Linked DNA regions of Massilia litorea. The main gene of each other region encodes a partner of the protein of the gene in region 2 in a complex. Links are inferred from orthologs where the notes say so. Each region holds a gene or a part of one and is shown on either strand. Other genes may lie near its edges.

Region 1 (3,545 bases), 2.8 Mb from region 2 along the record:
GCGTCGATCAGGCGGCAGGCTTCGGCGACCAGCTGGGCCTGGCGTTCGCTCAAAGGCGGCTGCCCCGGTTTGCAGCGCAGGCAGGGACGAAAGCCGGCCGCTTCCGCTTCCGCGCAGCTGGCGTGGAAAGCGACATTCGCGCGCAGCGCGGGCCGGGCGCCGCAGGAGGGCCGGCAGTAGACGCCGGTCGTACGCACCGAATAAACAAAAACGCCGTCGGCGGCGCGGTCGCGGCTTTGCACGGCGGCCCAGCGCGCGTCAAGGCTGGCATAAGGTTCGGCGATGGTCTCGATCTTCATGGCACTTGTCCGGAATGGGTGAATGGCTTCATCCTGCCAGCAGGAGGCCATATCGGCACCCCGCCGCTTGCTTTCGAATTCGCGATGCTAGAATCGGGGGCAGTCAACCCTCATCATTATCCTCTTCCGGAGAGCAGTTTGGACGAATCCAGCGCGCAAGCGAGCACCCCCATCTTCCAGCGCATCAAGGACTACCTGGTCGGCGAAATCGCCACCGGACGCTGGAAGGAAGGCGACCTGGTGCCGTCGGAACAGGCGCTGGTACGGCAGTTCGGCGTCTCGCGCATGACGGTCAACCGCGCCGTGCGCGAGCTGACCGCCGAACAGGTGCTCACGCGCCGCCAGGGTTCGGGCACCTATGTCGCGCCGCGCAAATACCAGGCGACCCTGGTCGAGATCCGCAACATCGCCGACGAAGTGCGCGCCCGCGGACACCGCCATGCCAGCCGCCTGCACCTGCTTGAAGAAGCGCCTGCGACCGAGGCCCTGGCGCTGCAGTTCGGCCTGGCGCCGGGCGCTCCGCTGTTTCACTCGCTGATCGTGCACTTCGAAAACGAAGTCCCGATCCAGCTCGAGGACCGCTGGGTCAATCCGGCCTGCGCCCCGGCCTACCTGGAACAGGATTTTGCCAGCATCACCCCGAACGAACACCTGATGGCGGTCGCCCCGCTGCAAGGCGCGACCTACAGCCTCGAGGCGCTGGCCCCGCCGCGCGACGTGGCGGAACTGCTCGGCATCGACGCCCGTTCTCCCTGCCTCGTGCTGAAACGCAGGACGACCTCGCACGGCGCCGTGGCCTCGGTCGTCACGATGTGGCATCCGGGCCACCTGATACAGTTCAACGGCAGCGTGGGCTGAAGGCAATGCCTTAATACTGGACAGAATATTTTGTACAACATGTGCCATGGACAGCCGTTCTCGCACATAATCCCTGCCAGTCAATAATTTGCCGGAACCAACTGTATGAATGACCTCGCCGCATCAAGCCAGCCGCCGCGCGTGCTGGTGCTCGACGACGATCCTTTCATGCTCGAGATGCTGAAAGACATGCTGCATACCATCGGGGTTAGTGCAGTCTATACCGAAGCCAGCACCCGCCACGCCTTGTCCACGCTCGCCGAGCAAGGCCCGGACGTCCTCATCTGCGATCTCGCCCTGCCCGACATGGACGGCATCGAATTCCTGCAGGCAGCAGCCGAACGCGGCTTTCGCGGCGGCGTGATCCTGCTGTCGGGCATGGATTCCGGCGTGCGCGATGCCGCCGGCGAACTGGCGCGGGTGCTCGGATTACGCGTGGCGGGTATCTTCCGCAAGCCCATTGGCCTGGACCAGTTGCGCTCGGCGGTGATGTGCTGAGGGTATGTTAAGATTTTGTACAAAGGCCCGAACACTTTTTGGGAAAATAAGGTATGATTCGGCCTAAATCCCCCGCCTGACGTCCTCCCGACGCCCTTCCCATTGAGTTCGCGCACTTTGCCTCCACCATTGTGCTGCAGCTGTTTTATCAACAAGCGGAAGCCGGACGCGCCTTAACACGGTCGTCTCCAGGCGTACATTGATCCTTACCTCTCTTTGAGGAAAACATGAGCGAAAACATTAAACACATCAGCGATGCTTCTTTCGAAACCGACGTGCTCAAGTCCGAGCTTCCGGTACTGGTCGATTTCTGGGCCGAGTGGTGCGGTCCGTGCAAGATGATCGCCCCGATCCTCGAAGAAGTCGCTAAAGACTACAACGGCAAGATCACGATCGCGAAGATGGACGTCGACGCCAACCAGGCTATTCCAGCCCAGTTCGGCATCCGTGGCATCCCGACCCTGATCCTGTTCAAGAACGGCGCCGTGGCGGCGCAAAAAGTCGGCGCACTGGCCAAAGGCCAATTGACCGCCTTCATCGACAGCAACATCTAAACGCATAGCGGCGGCAGCGCGCCCGCACTGCCGCCATTGTCCGGACGGGATCCGGTCGGCTCCGGCCGCTTCCCAACCTGACGTTGTTTAACGCAGTTTATTTATTCCACGTCGTTCCCTCCCCTACCTTTACCTTCCCGTCACGGGACACCCACACAACATGCACTTATCTGAACTGAAGGCAATGCACGTCTCCGCGCTGCTGGAGATGGCCATCGGCCTCGACATCGACAACGCAGCCCGCCTGCGCAAGCAGGAACTGATGTTCGCGATCCTGAAGAAGCGCGCCAAGTCCGGCGAGCAGATCTTCGGCGACGGCGCCCTCGAAGTCCTGCCGGACGGCTTCGGCTTCCTGCGTTCGCCCGATGCCAGTTACATGGCCTCGACCGACGACATCTATATCTCGCCGTCGCAGATCCGCCGCTTCAACCTGCATACGGGTGACTCGATCGAAGGCGAAGTACGCACGCCGAAAGACGGCGAACGTTATTTCGCTTTGGTAAAGGTGGACAAGGTCAACGGCGAATCGCCGGAAGCCTCGAAGCACCGCATCCTGTTTGAAAACCTGACGCCGCTGCACCCGAACGAGCCGCTGCGCCTCGAGCGCGACATGAACGGCGCCGAAAACATCACCGGCCGCATCGTCGACCTGATTTCCCCGATCGGCAAGGGCCAGCGCGGCCTGCTGGTCGCGTCGCCGAAGTCCGGCAAATCGGTCATGCTGCAGCACATCGCCCACGCGATCACCGCGAATCATCCTGACGTGACCCTGATCGTCCTGCTGATCGACGAGCGTCCTGAGGAAGTGACCGAGATGCAGCGTTCGGTGCGCGGCGAAGTCGTGGCCTCGACCTTCGACGAACCGGCGACGCGCCACGTGCAGGTTGCCGAGATGGTGCTGGAAAAGGCCAAGCGCCTGGTCGAAATGAAGAAGGACGTCGTGATCCTGCTCGACTCGATCACCCGCCTGGCGCGTGCCTACAACACCGTGATCCCGGCTTCGGGCAAGGTGCTGACCGGCGGTGTCGACGCCAACGCGCTGCAGCGTCCGAAGCGTTTCTTCGGCGCCGCCCGTAACGTCGAAGAAGGCGGCTCGCTGACCATCGTCGCGACCGCCCTGATCGAAACGGGCTCGCGCATGGACGACGTCATCTACGAAGAATTCAAGGGCACCGGCAACATGGAAGTGCACCTCGAGCGCCGCCTGGCCGAGAAGCGCGTCTACCCGGCGATCAACCTGAACAAATCGGGTACCCGCCGCGAAGAACTGCTGATCAAGCCGGACCAGCTGCAAAAGATCTGGATCCTGCGCAAGCTGCTGTACTCGATGGACGAG
Region 2 (8,457 bases):
TGGTCGACGCCATCATCAAGGCCGCGCGCACCGGCAAGATCGGCGACGGCAAGATTTTCGTGCAGGACGTGCAGCAGGTGATTCGTATCCGTACCGGTGAGACGGGCGCGGACGCGGTGTAATACCAGTTCAAATGGGGCGGTCAACGCCCCATTTGAATGTCGAATTTCCAGGTGACCAGCCGCAGCACGCTGATGAAGAGCGCGCTGGTCCACAGCGCGAAGTCGTGCGACACGCTCGTGTACAGTCCCATCAGCAGGAACATCCAGTTCCCGAGGAAGGCGCAGATCGCGTACGGTTTGCCGTCCCGGAACACCATCGGCACCTCGTTGCAGACGATGTCGCGCAGCACGCCGCCGAAAATCCCCGTGATCACGCCCATCATCGACGCGATGAAGAGCGGCATGTTGGCGTCCAGGGCAGAGGACACCCCGGCGATCGAGAACAGGCCGAGGCCGACGGCGTCGGCGATCACGATCAGGCGTTCGGACACCATGTGGCGCAGGGTGCGGATGAGGGGGGAGGCGATCAGGGCCAGCACGAAGATCAGGATCGCGTATTCCTGGTGCGTGACCCAGAACAGCGGACGGCGGTCGAGCAGGATGTCGCGCAGGGTGCCGCCGCCGAAAGCGGCGATGAAGGCGACCGTGAACACGCCGACCAGGTCCATGCGCTTGCGGCGCGCCTCGATGAAGCCGGAAAACGCCCCGACCAGGATGGCCATGATTTCGATGAACTTGATAAGGGTCATGCAGCGACTATTCTGTTGGCATGTTGCTAGCCTAACACGGGACCCACCCTTGTAGGGTGGGCACTCCGTGCCCACGCGGTACGGCACATGAGCGGCGGCGGCATTGCAATTGATGGTGCGCATGCGTCACGTCACGCATTGCGCGTTGCCACAAAACGAGCGGTGAAACCGCGTGGGCACGGAGTGCCCACCCTACGTCGGGCCGGCGCGCTCGGTCTCGGCCAGCGGCAGCTTCACGCTGAAGATCACCTGGCCGTTTTCGTGGCGGTAGCTGATCTCGCCCTCGTGCTCGCGCACGATGGTGGCGACGATGTACAGGCCCAGCCCCATGCCGGTGCGGTTCAGCGGATTGTGCAGGGAACTGCGCTTGAATGGGTTGAACAGGGTGGCCGCCAGGTCGTCGGCAATCGGCGAACCCTTGTTCGCGACCTCGAGTGTCGCCCAGCCGGCGGCGGCGTGCAGGGCCACCCGGATCGGATGCCCGACCTGCCCGTGGTGGCGCGCATTGCTCAGCAAGTTCGACAGCACCTGCGCCATGCGCCCGGCGTCGGCGCGCACCATGGTCGGGCCGGGGCTCGCATATTCGTAGCTGATCGTCGGATAAGCCAGGCGCATCTCGTCGACCAGGTCTTCGGTGAGCGAGGCCAGGTCGATCGGATCGAGCGTCATGCCCAGGCCCAGGCCGCCGTCGATGCGGCTCATGTCGAGCACCTGGCCGATCAGGCGCTGCATGCGATTGCTCGAGGACTGGATCCGCTTGCCCAGCGACGGCTGCGCATTGCCATTGCCATTGCCGCGCTCGAGCAGGGTGCCGGCCATGTTGATCGAATGGAGCGGATCGCGCAGGTCGTGGCCCAGCATGGCCAGCAGCTGGGCGCGGGTCGATTCGGTCTGGGCGCGGCGTGCGTTCGAGGCGCGCAGCAGTTCGGACAGCATCAGCCGCGCATTCGACTGCACCGGCGCTTCCCAGGGCTGGGCGCGTCCGCGTACGGTTTCGTGCCAGGCGTCGAAGGACCCGCGCGGGGTCAGGCGCGCGCCCAGCGGACCGTGGCTGCTCGTCTTTTCCGGGCGTCCGGCCCAGGCCACCTGTTCGATCTGTTCGGTGCGCAGCAGCAGGCACCAGCCGCCGCCGGGCGGGTCGAAGGGCAGGGCCAGCATCCCGACCCATTTGCCGATGACCGGCTGCACGTCCACCGGCCATTCGTCCAGCGCATCGCGTACGACCAGGTCGCTGGCATCCAGCGGGAGCGAGCGCACGATGGCCTCGGCCGTGGCGCGTTCGATCGCGCCGAAGCTGATGACTTTGCCGTTGTGGACGCAGACCAAGGCATGCGAGCCGGTCGCTTCCTGCAAGGCCTCGGCATGCCGGGCGAGGGCGTCGAGCGGTTCCTCGTCGATCAGCAGCGACTCGACCAGGCTGGTGCGCACGCGCGCGGCCTGCTCGACCTGCTCGGCATCCCGGCGCGCCTCGATGCTCTGGATGGTCGAGGCCATCACCTGGGCCAGCACGTCGGCCGCCATGCGGATCGAGTAGGGCACCTGTTTCGGCGCCATGTGGTGGCAGGCCAGCAGGCCCCACAGGCGGCCGTTGATCACGATCGAGACGCTCATCGACGCGCCCACGCCCATGTTCTGCAGGTATTCGATGTGGACCGGGGAGACGCTGCGCAGCACGCCGTAGCTCATGTCGAGCGGCAGCGCGCCGGGCGCGCCCAGCATCGGCACCGGCTGGTAGCCGACATCGGCGATCATGCGCAGGGTCGTGAGGATGTACATGCGGCGCGCCTGGGCCGGGATGTCGCCTGCCGGGTAGCGCTGGCCGACGTACGGCGTCAGGTCCTCGCGGCGCGCTTCGGCCACGACGTCGCCGCTGTCGTCTTCGCGGAAGCGGTAGGCCATGACGCGGTCGAAGCCGGTGAATTCGCGCACCTGGCGCACGGCGGTTTCCAGCAGGGTGTCGATGCTCTTCTGGCGCCGCACGCGTTCGATCGAGCTGTGCGCCTTGACGGCGAACAGGGCGACCGTGTCGGCGGGCACGTGGCGCGATTCGAATTCGGCGATGACGCGGCCATGCGTGGCGTGCACGATGCAGTCGTACTGGACCTTGCCCAGCTCGACGGCGATAAAGGCCGGCGCGCATTCGCCGTCGACCTGGCCGGCCACGCATTCTTCGATCAGCTCGGCGGCCAGCGCCGGCAGGGGCAGGTGGTCGAAATGCTGGCCGGCTTGCAGGTTCGCCAGTTCGGCCGGGATGTTCGCGCTCCAGCCTTCCACGCTGCCGTCCAGCCCGAAGAACAGCAGGAAGCCGTGGGGCTGGATGAATCCGGGAATGTGAATCGGCTCGTCCGCGCAGGATTGCAGGTCTACCAGGGGCGCCGCGGACATGGGAACGATCGGACTGGACTTCAATGGACTTCCCTTATGGTAGGCGCTGCATGGACGGCGGGTCGGCGCAATTCTACAACGTGCCGACAAAGGGATGTCGCCTCGACAGTATTGCAACGCGGTGAGTGTTGTATCCGCCCCGCATTAACGGTCGAGTGCCGGCTTGAGCAGCACGATCAGCGCGCCATTGCCGCCGTCGGCCCGGTTTGCCACGCAGAAGGCGACGACTTCGTCGAGCTGGACCAGCCAGCTGTGCACGACCGAGCGCAATACCGGCTCGCCGTTCGGGGAGCCGTAGCCGACCCCGTGGATGATGCGCACGCAGCGCACGCCGCGGCGGACCGAGCGGCGCACGAAGTCGCCGACCTGGCCGCGTGCGGTGTCGCGCGTCATGCCGTGCAGGTCGAGTTCGTCCTGTAGCGGCCAGTGGCGCTTGCGCAGCTTTTTCACGACGTCGGGACCGACGCCGTCTTTTGAATAGGAGAGCGTCGGGTCGTCGTCGAGCAGGCCGTCCACGTCGAACATGTCCGACAGCGACTGCTGCAGCACCAGGGCGTCGTCTTCTTCCTGCGACAGGACGCGCCGTGCGGGCTGCTCGCGCAGCAGCGCTTCCTGCACCGGCCGATAGACGTAGCGGTTCGACTCCGGCATCTTCTTGACGCCGTCCATGGCGCTGCGGAACTCGACCGCGCGTTCGCGGGCGATGCGTTCGCGCTTTTCGCGTTCGGCCTGCTCGATGGCGCGCAGGCGTTCCTCTTCCTGCAGCCGGTCGCGCAGGGATTTGAGTTCGGCAAAGTCTTTCATGCCTGCCATCGGGCTCCTTGTTACTGGCCGTCTTCCAGCGCTTCCAGGTAGCGCTGGGCGTCGAGCGCGGCCATGCAGCCGGTGCCCGAGCTGGTGATCGCCTGGCGGTAGATGTGGTCCTGCACGTCGCCGGCCGCGAACACGCCCGGCACGCTGGTGGCCGTGGCCATGCCCTCGTTGCCGCTGCGGGTCTTGATGTAGCCGTTGTGCATGTCGAGCTGGCCTTCGAAGATCATCGTGTTCGGCTTGTGGCCGATCGCCACGAACAGGCCGTGCACGGTCAGGTCCTTGGCCGAACCGTCGCCGGTGGAACGGATTTTCAGGCCGGTGACGCCGCTGTTGTCGCCCACGACTTCGTCCAGCGTGTGGTTCAGTTCCAGCACGATCTTGCCTTCCTTGACCTTGTGCATCAGGCGGTCGACCAGGATCGGCTCGGCGCGGAACTTATCGCGGCGGTGGATCAAGGTGACTTTCGAAGCGATACCGGCCAGGTACAGGGCTTCCTCGACCGCGGTATTGCCGCCGCCGATGACCGCCACTTCCTGGTTGCGGTAGAAGAAGCCGTCGCAGGTGGCGCAGGCCGAGACGCCGCGGCCCATGAAGGCCTGTTCCGATTCCAGGCCGAGGTACTGGGCCGAGGCGCCGGTGGCGATGATCAGGGCGTCGCAGGTGAATTCGTGCGAGTCGCCGACCAGGCGGATCGGCTTTTCGTTCAGGTAGGTCGTGTGGATGTGGTCGAACACGATCTCGGTATTGAAGCGCTCGGCGTGCTGCAGCAGGCGCGCCATCAGCTCCGGACCTTGCACGCCCAGCGGGTCGCCCGGCCAGTTCTCGACATCGGTCGTCGTCATCAGCTGGCCGCCCTGTTCGACGCCGGTCACCAGCATCGGGCTCAAATTCGCGCGCGCGGCGTAGACGGCGGCACTGTAGCCGGCAGGACCGGAACCGAGGATCAGGACTTTGGCGTGTTTCTTAGTGGTCATGGGGTGCGAGGTAGTAAGAGAAGAAAGGGGAAACTGGGGGCAGGACGGACATATATCAAGTCGCCGAAAACAGCAGCGATTATAGACGATGATGCGTCCGAGCATGAATCATGGGGTATCGCAACGCGACATGCTTTAGAATGGTCGGATTCCGCCACGGCGAACACATCAGCAGCCAGCAGCATGAGCAAGAAGAGTCCCGCACAGCCCACGACACCACCCCGTCATCCGTCCCCGCGATCGCCGATGCCGCGCCGTCTCGCCCGTCTCCTGCTGGAGGCGCGCTGGATCGCGATGGCCGTCGGCTTCCTGTATTTCGTGATGATTTTGCTAAGCTACAACAAGGCCGATCCGGGCTGGTCGCACGCGAATACCGTCGCCAGCATTTCCAACCTGGGCGGCAAGGCCGGCGCCTGGCTGGCCGACCTGTTGCTGTTCATTTTCGGTTTTTCCGCCTGGTGGTGGGGCGCCCTGTTCATGCGCGCGGTCTGGCGCGGTTACCGCAAACTGACCGACAAGCTGCCCACGCCGGCCGAACCGGAGCACCAGGACGAATTCATCGTCCGCTGGATCGGTTTCGGCCTGATGTTCGCCGGCAGCGTCGGCCTCGAATACCTGCGCATGTGGTCCTGGGACGTCGAATTGCCGCGCGCCCCGGGCGGGGTGCTGGGCCAGCTGCTCGGCCACGCCGCCCAGGTCGCCTTCGGTTTCACGGGCGCGACCCTGCTCCTGCTGCTGCTGTTCGGCCTCGGTTTCTCGCTGTTCTTCCACGTCTCCTGGCTGGCCGTGGCCGAGCGCATCGGCGAGGCCGCGGAAAGCACGATGGACTGGTTCCGCATGCGGGTCGAAGACCGCGAAGACCGGCGCCAGGGCGAAGCGGCGGCCGTACAGCGCGACGAAGCCGTGGTGACCGAACGGGCGAAAATCGAGAAGCCTGCGCCGGCGCGGCGCGCCGAGCCGCAGCTCGACGACGACGAACCGCTGCATGTGCCGGCCCCGGCCCGTGCCGCGCCTTCGCTGGGCGCGCCTGCCGCCGGCGCACCGGCCGTTGCCGCCCAGACGATGGCGGCTGAATCTGGGTCGATGCCTGCACCGATCAAGATCGAACCGCAGATGATGTCGGTGCCAAAAGGCGAGCGCGCCGTCAAGGAGCAGCAGACGCCGCTCTTCCGCGACCTGCCGGGCGACTCGCCGCTGCCGCCTTTGTCGCTGCTGGACGAACCGCCGCCGGCGCAGGAAACGGTCTCCGTCGACGTGCTCGAATTCACCAGCCGCCTGATCGAGAAGAAGCTGTCCGACTTCGGCGTCGAAGCCAAGGTCGTGGCCGCCTTCCCGGGCCCGGTCGTCACGCGCTACGAAATCGAGCCTGCCACCGGCGTGAAGGGCAGCCAGATCGTCAACCTGGCGCGCGACCTCGCGCGTTCGCTGTCGCTGACCTCGATCCGCGTCGTGGAAACCATCCCCGGCAAGAACTACATGGCGCTCGAGCTGCCGAACCCGAAGCGCCAGATCGTGCGCCTGACGGAAATCGTCGGCTCCAAGGTCTATAACGACAGCGCCTCGAACCTGACGGTCGCGCTGGGCAAGGACATCGCCGGCAAACCGGTGGTGGCGGACCTGGCCAAGATGCCGCACCTGCTGGTGGCCGGTACCACCGGTTCCGGTAAATCGGTCGGCATCAACGCGACGATCCTGTCGCTGCTGTACAAATCCGATCCGGCCGACGTGCGCCTGATCCTGATCGACCCGAAGATGCTGGAAATGTCGGTCTACGAAGGCATCCCGCACCTGCTGGCGCCGGTCGTGACCGACATGCGCCAGGCCGGCCACGCGCTGAACTGGGCCGTGAACGAGATGGAGCGCCGCTACAAATTGATGTCGAAGCTGGGCGTGCGTAACCTGGCCGGCTACAACACCAAGATCGCGGATGCGGCCAAGCGCGAAGAGCACATCCCGAATCCGTTCTCGATCATGCCGGACAATCCGGAGCCGCTGGAAAAGCTGCCGACGATCGTCATCATCATCGACGAATTGGCCGACCTGATGATGGTCGTGGGTAAAAAGGTCGAAGAGCTGATCGCCCGTATCGCGCAGAAGGCGCGCGCCGCCGGCATCCACCTGATCCTGGCGACCCAGCGTCCGTCGGTCGACGTCATCACCGGCCTGATCAAGGCGAACATCCCGACCCGCATCGCGTTCCAGGTGAGTTCGAAGATCGACTCGCGCACGATTCTCGACCAGATGGGCGCCGAAGCCCTGCTCGGCATGGGCGACATGCTCTACATGCCGCCCGGTACCGGCCTGCCGGTGCGCGTGCACGGCGCCTTCGTGTCGGACGACGAAGTGCATCGAGTTGTAAAACATCTTCAGTCGCTGGGCGAGCCGAATTACATTGAAGGCATCCTGGAAGGCGGCACGCTGGAAGAGGGCGCCACCGGCGGCGACGGCATGCCGGCCGGCGAAGGCGGGGGCGAGTCCGACGCGATGTACGACCAGGCCGTGGCCGTGGTGCTGAAGAACCGCCGCGCCTCGATCTCCCTGGTCCAGCGCCACCTGCGCATCGGCTACAACCGCGCCGCCCGCCTGCTCGAGCAGATGGAGCAAAGCGGCGTCGTCTCGCCGATGCAAAGCAACGGCAACCGCGACATCCTCGTGCCCGCCACCCAGGCAGAGTAAGCGACCCGTTCGCTTCCGCACCGACCGATACAGCGGAGTAACGTAGGGTGGGCTCCTGAGCCCACGCGTTCGTGCCTATGCACACCGCACACTGAAAAAGGACCCCAATGATCGCTAAAAAGAACATCGCCACCCTGATCGCCACTGTCGCGTTCGCACTCTCCGGCGCCGCCCACGCAAGCGCCCTCGAGCAGTTCAAATCTTTTGTCGCCACCACCAAGGCCGCCAAAGGCGAGTTCACCCAGCAACAGCAGCGCAAATCCCAGACCGGCAAGATCTCGCCCGTCTCGAGCGGCAGCTTCGTCTTCGCCCGCCCCGGCAAATTCATCTGGAACTACACCAAGCCCTACGACCAGCTGCTGCAGGCCGACGGCGACCAGCTCTACATCTACGACAAGGACCTGAACCAGGTCACCGTGAAAAAACTCGGGAACGCCCTCGGCTCCTCGCCGGCCGCCATCCTGTTCGGCAGCAACGACCTCGAAAAGAACTTCACCCTGTCGGAGGCGGGCACCCGCGACGGCCTCGAATGGCTTAATGCCGTGCCGAAAGCGAAGGACACGACCTTCGAACAGATCAGCATCGGCCTGAAGAACGGCACGCCGGAAGCGATGGAATTGAAGGACACCTTTGGCCAGACCTCGGTACTGAAATTCACCAGCTTCCAGCGCAACCCATCGCTGGGCGCGCAGGAGTTCAGGTTCGAGATGCCGAAGGGCGCGGAAGTCAACAAGCAATAGTCGGCCATGCGCCGCCGCGCGCGGCGCCTGCGCGCGCGGGTGCTGGGCGCATCAGCTACACTAGCCGCATGCACAACTTTTCATTCTGTTTCAGCCGCGCCGCTGGAGTCCGCCGTGG

Evidence for each region. The genes of interacting proteins can lie anywhere in the genome.
Region 1: the proteins of trxB (region 2) and trxA are in contact, whole or in part, in a crystal structure (PDB 1F6M), measured with the Escherichia coli proteins. The link is inferred for Massilia litorea from one-to-one orthologs.

What each region holds. Positions count from the first base shown.
Region 1 is NZ_CP062941.1:1,880,761-1,884,305, reverse strand. The notes cover bases 676-3,545. They hold trxA (thioredoxin TrxA), read left to right. Parts: upstream 676-1,882; coding sequence 1,883-2,209; downstream 2,210-3,545. Other genes in these bases: rho (transcription termination factor Rho), read left to right, coding at 2,370-3,545; LPB04_RS08375 (response regulator), read left to right, coding at 1,263-1,655; hutC (histidine utilization repressor), read left to right, coding at 676-1,157. Outside these bases: bifunctional DNA-binding transcriptional regulator/O6-methylguanine-DNA methyltransferase Ada, read right to left, coding at 1-299; more of hutC, read left to right, coding at 438-675. UniProt on the Escherichia coli protein: Participates in various redox reactions through the reversible oxidation of its active center dithiol to a disulfide and catalyzes dithiol-disulfide exchange reactions.
Region 2 is NZ_CP062941.1:4,656,723-4,665,179, reverse strand. Bases 2,943-5,937 are described here. They hold trxB (thioredoxin-disulfide reductase), read right to left. Parts: upstream 4,924-5,937; coding sequence 3,961-4,923; downstream 2,943-3,960. Other genes in these bases: LPB04_RS20900 (DNA translocase FtsK), read left to right, coding at 5,107-5,937; LPB04_RS20910 (Smr/MutS family protein), read right to left, coding at 3,281-3,949; LPB04_RS20915 (ATP-binding protein), read right to left, coding at 2,943-3,136. In the rest of the region: LPB04_RS20925 (P-II family nitrogen regulator), read left to right, coding at 1-122; LPB04_RS20920 (trimeric intracellular cation channel family protein), read right to left, coding at 143-751; more of LPB04_RS20915, read right to left, coding at 944-2,942; more of LPB04_RS20900, read left to right, coding at 5,938-7,599; outer membrane lipoprotein chaperone LolA, read left to right, coding at 7,707-8,339; LPB04_RS20890 (replication-associated recombination protein A), read left to right, coding at 8,454-8,457.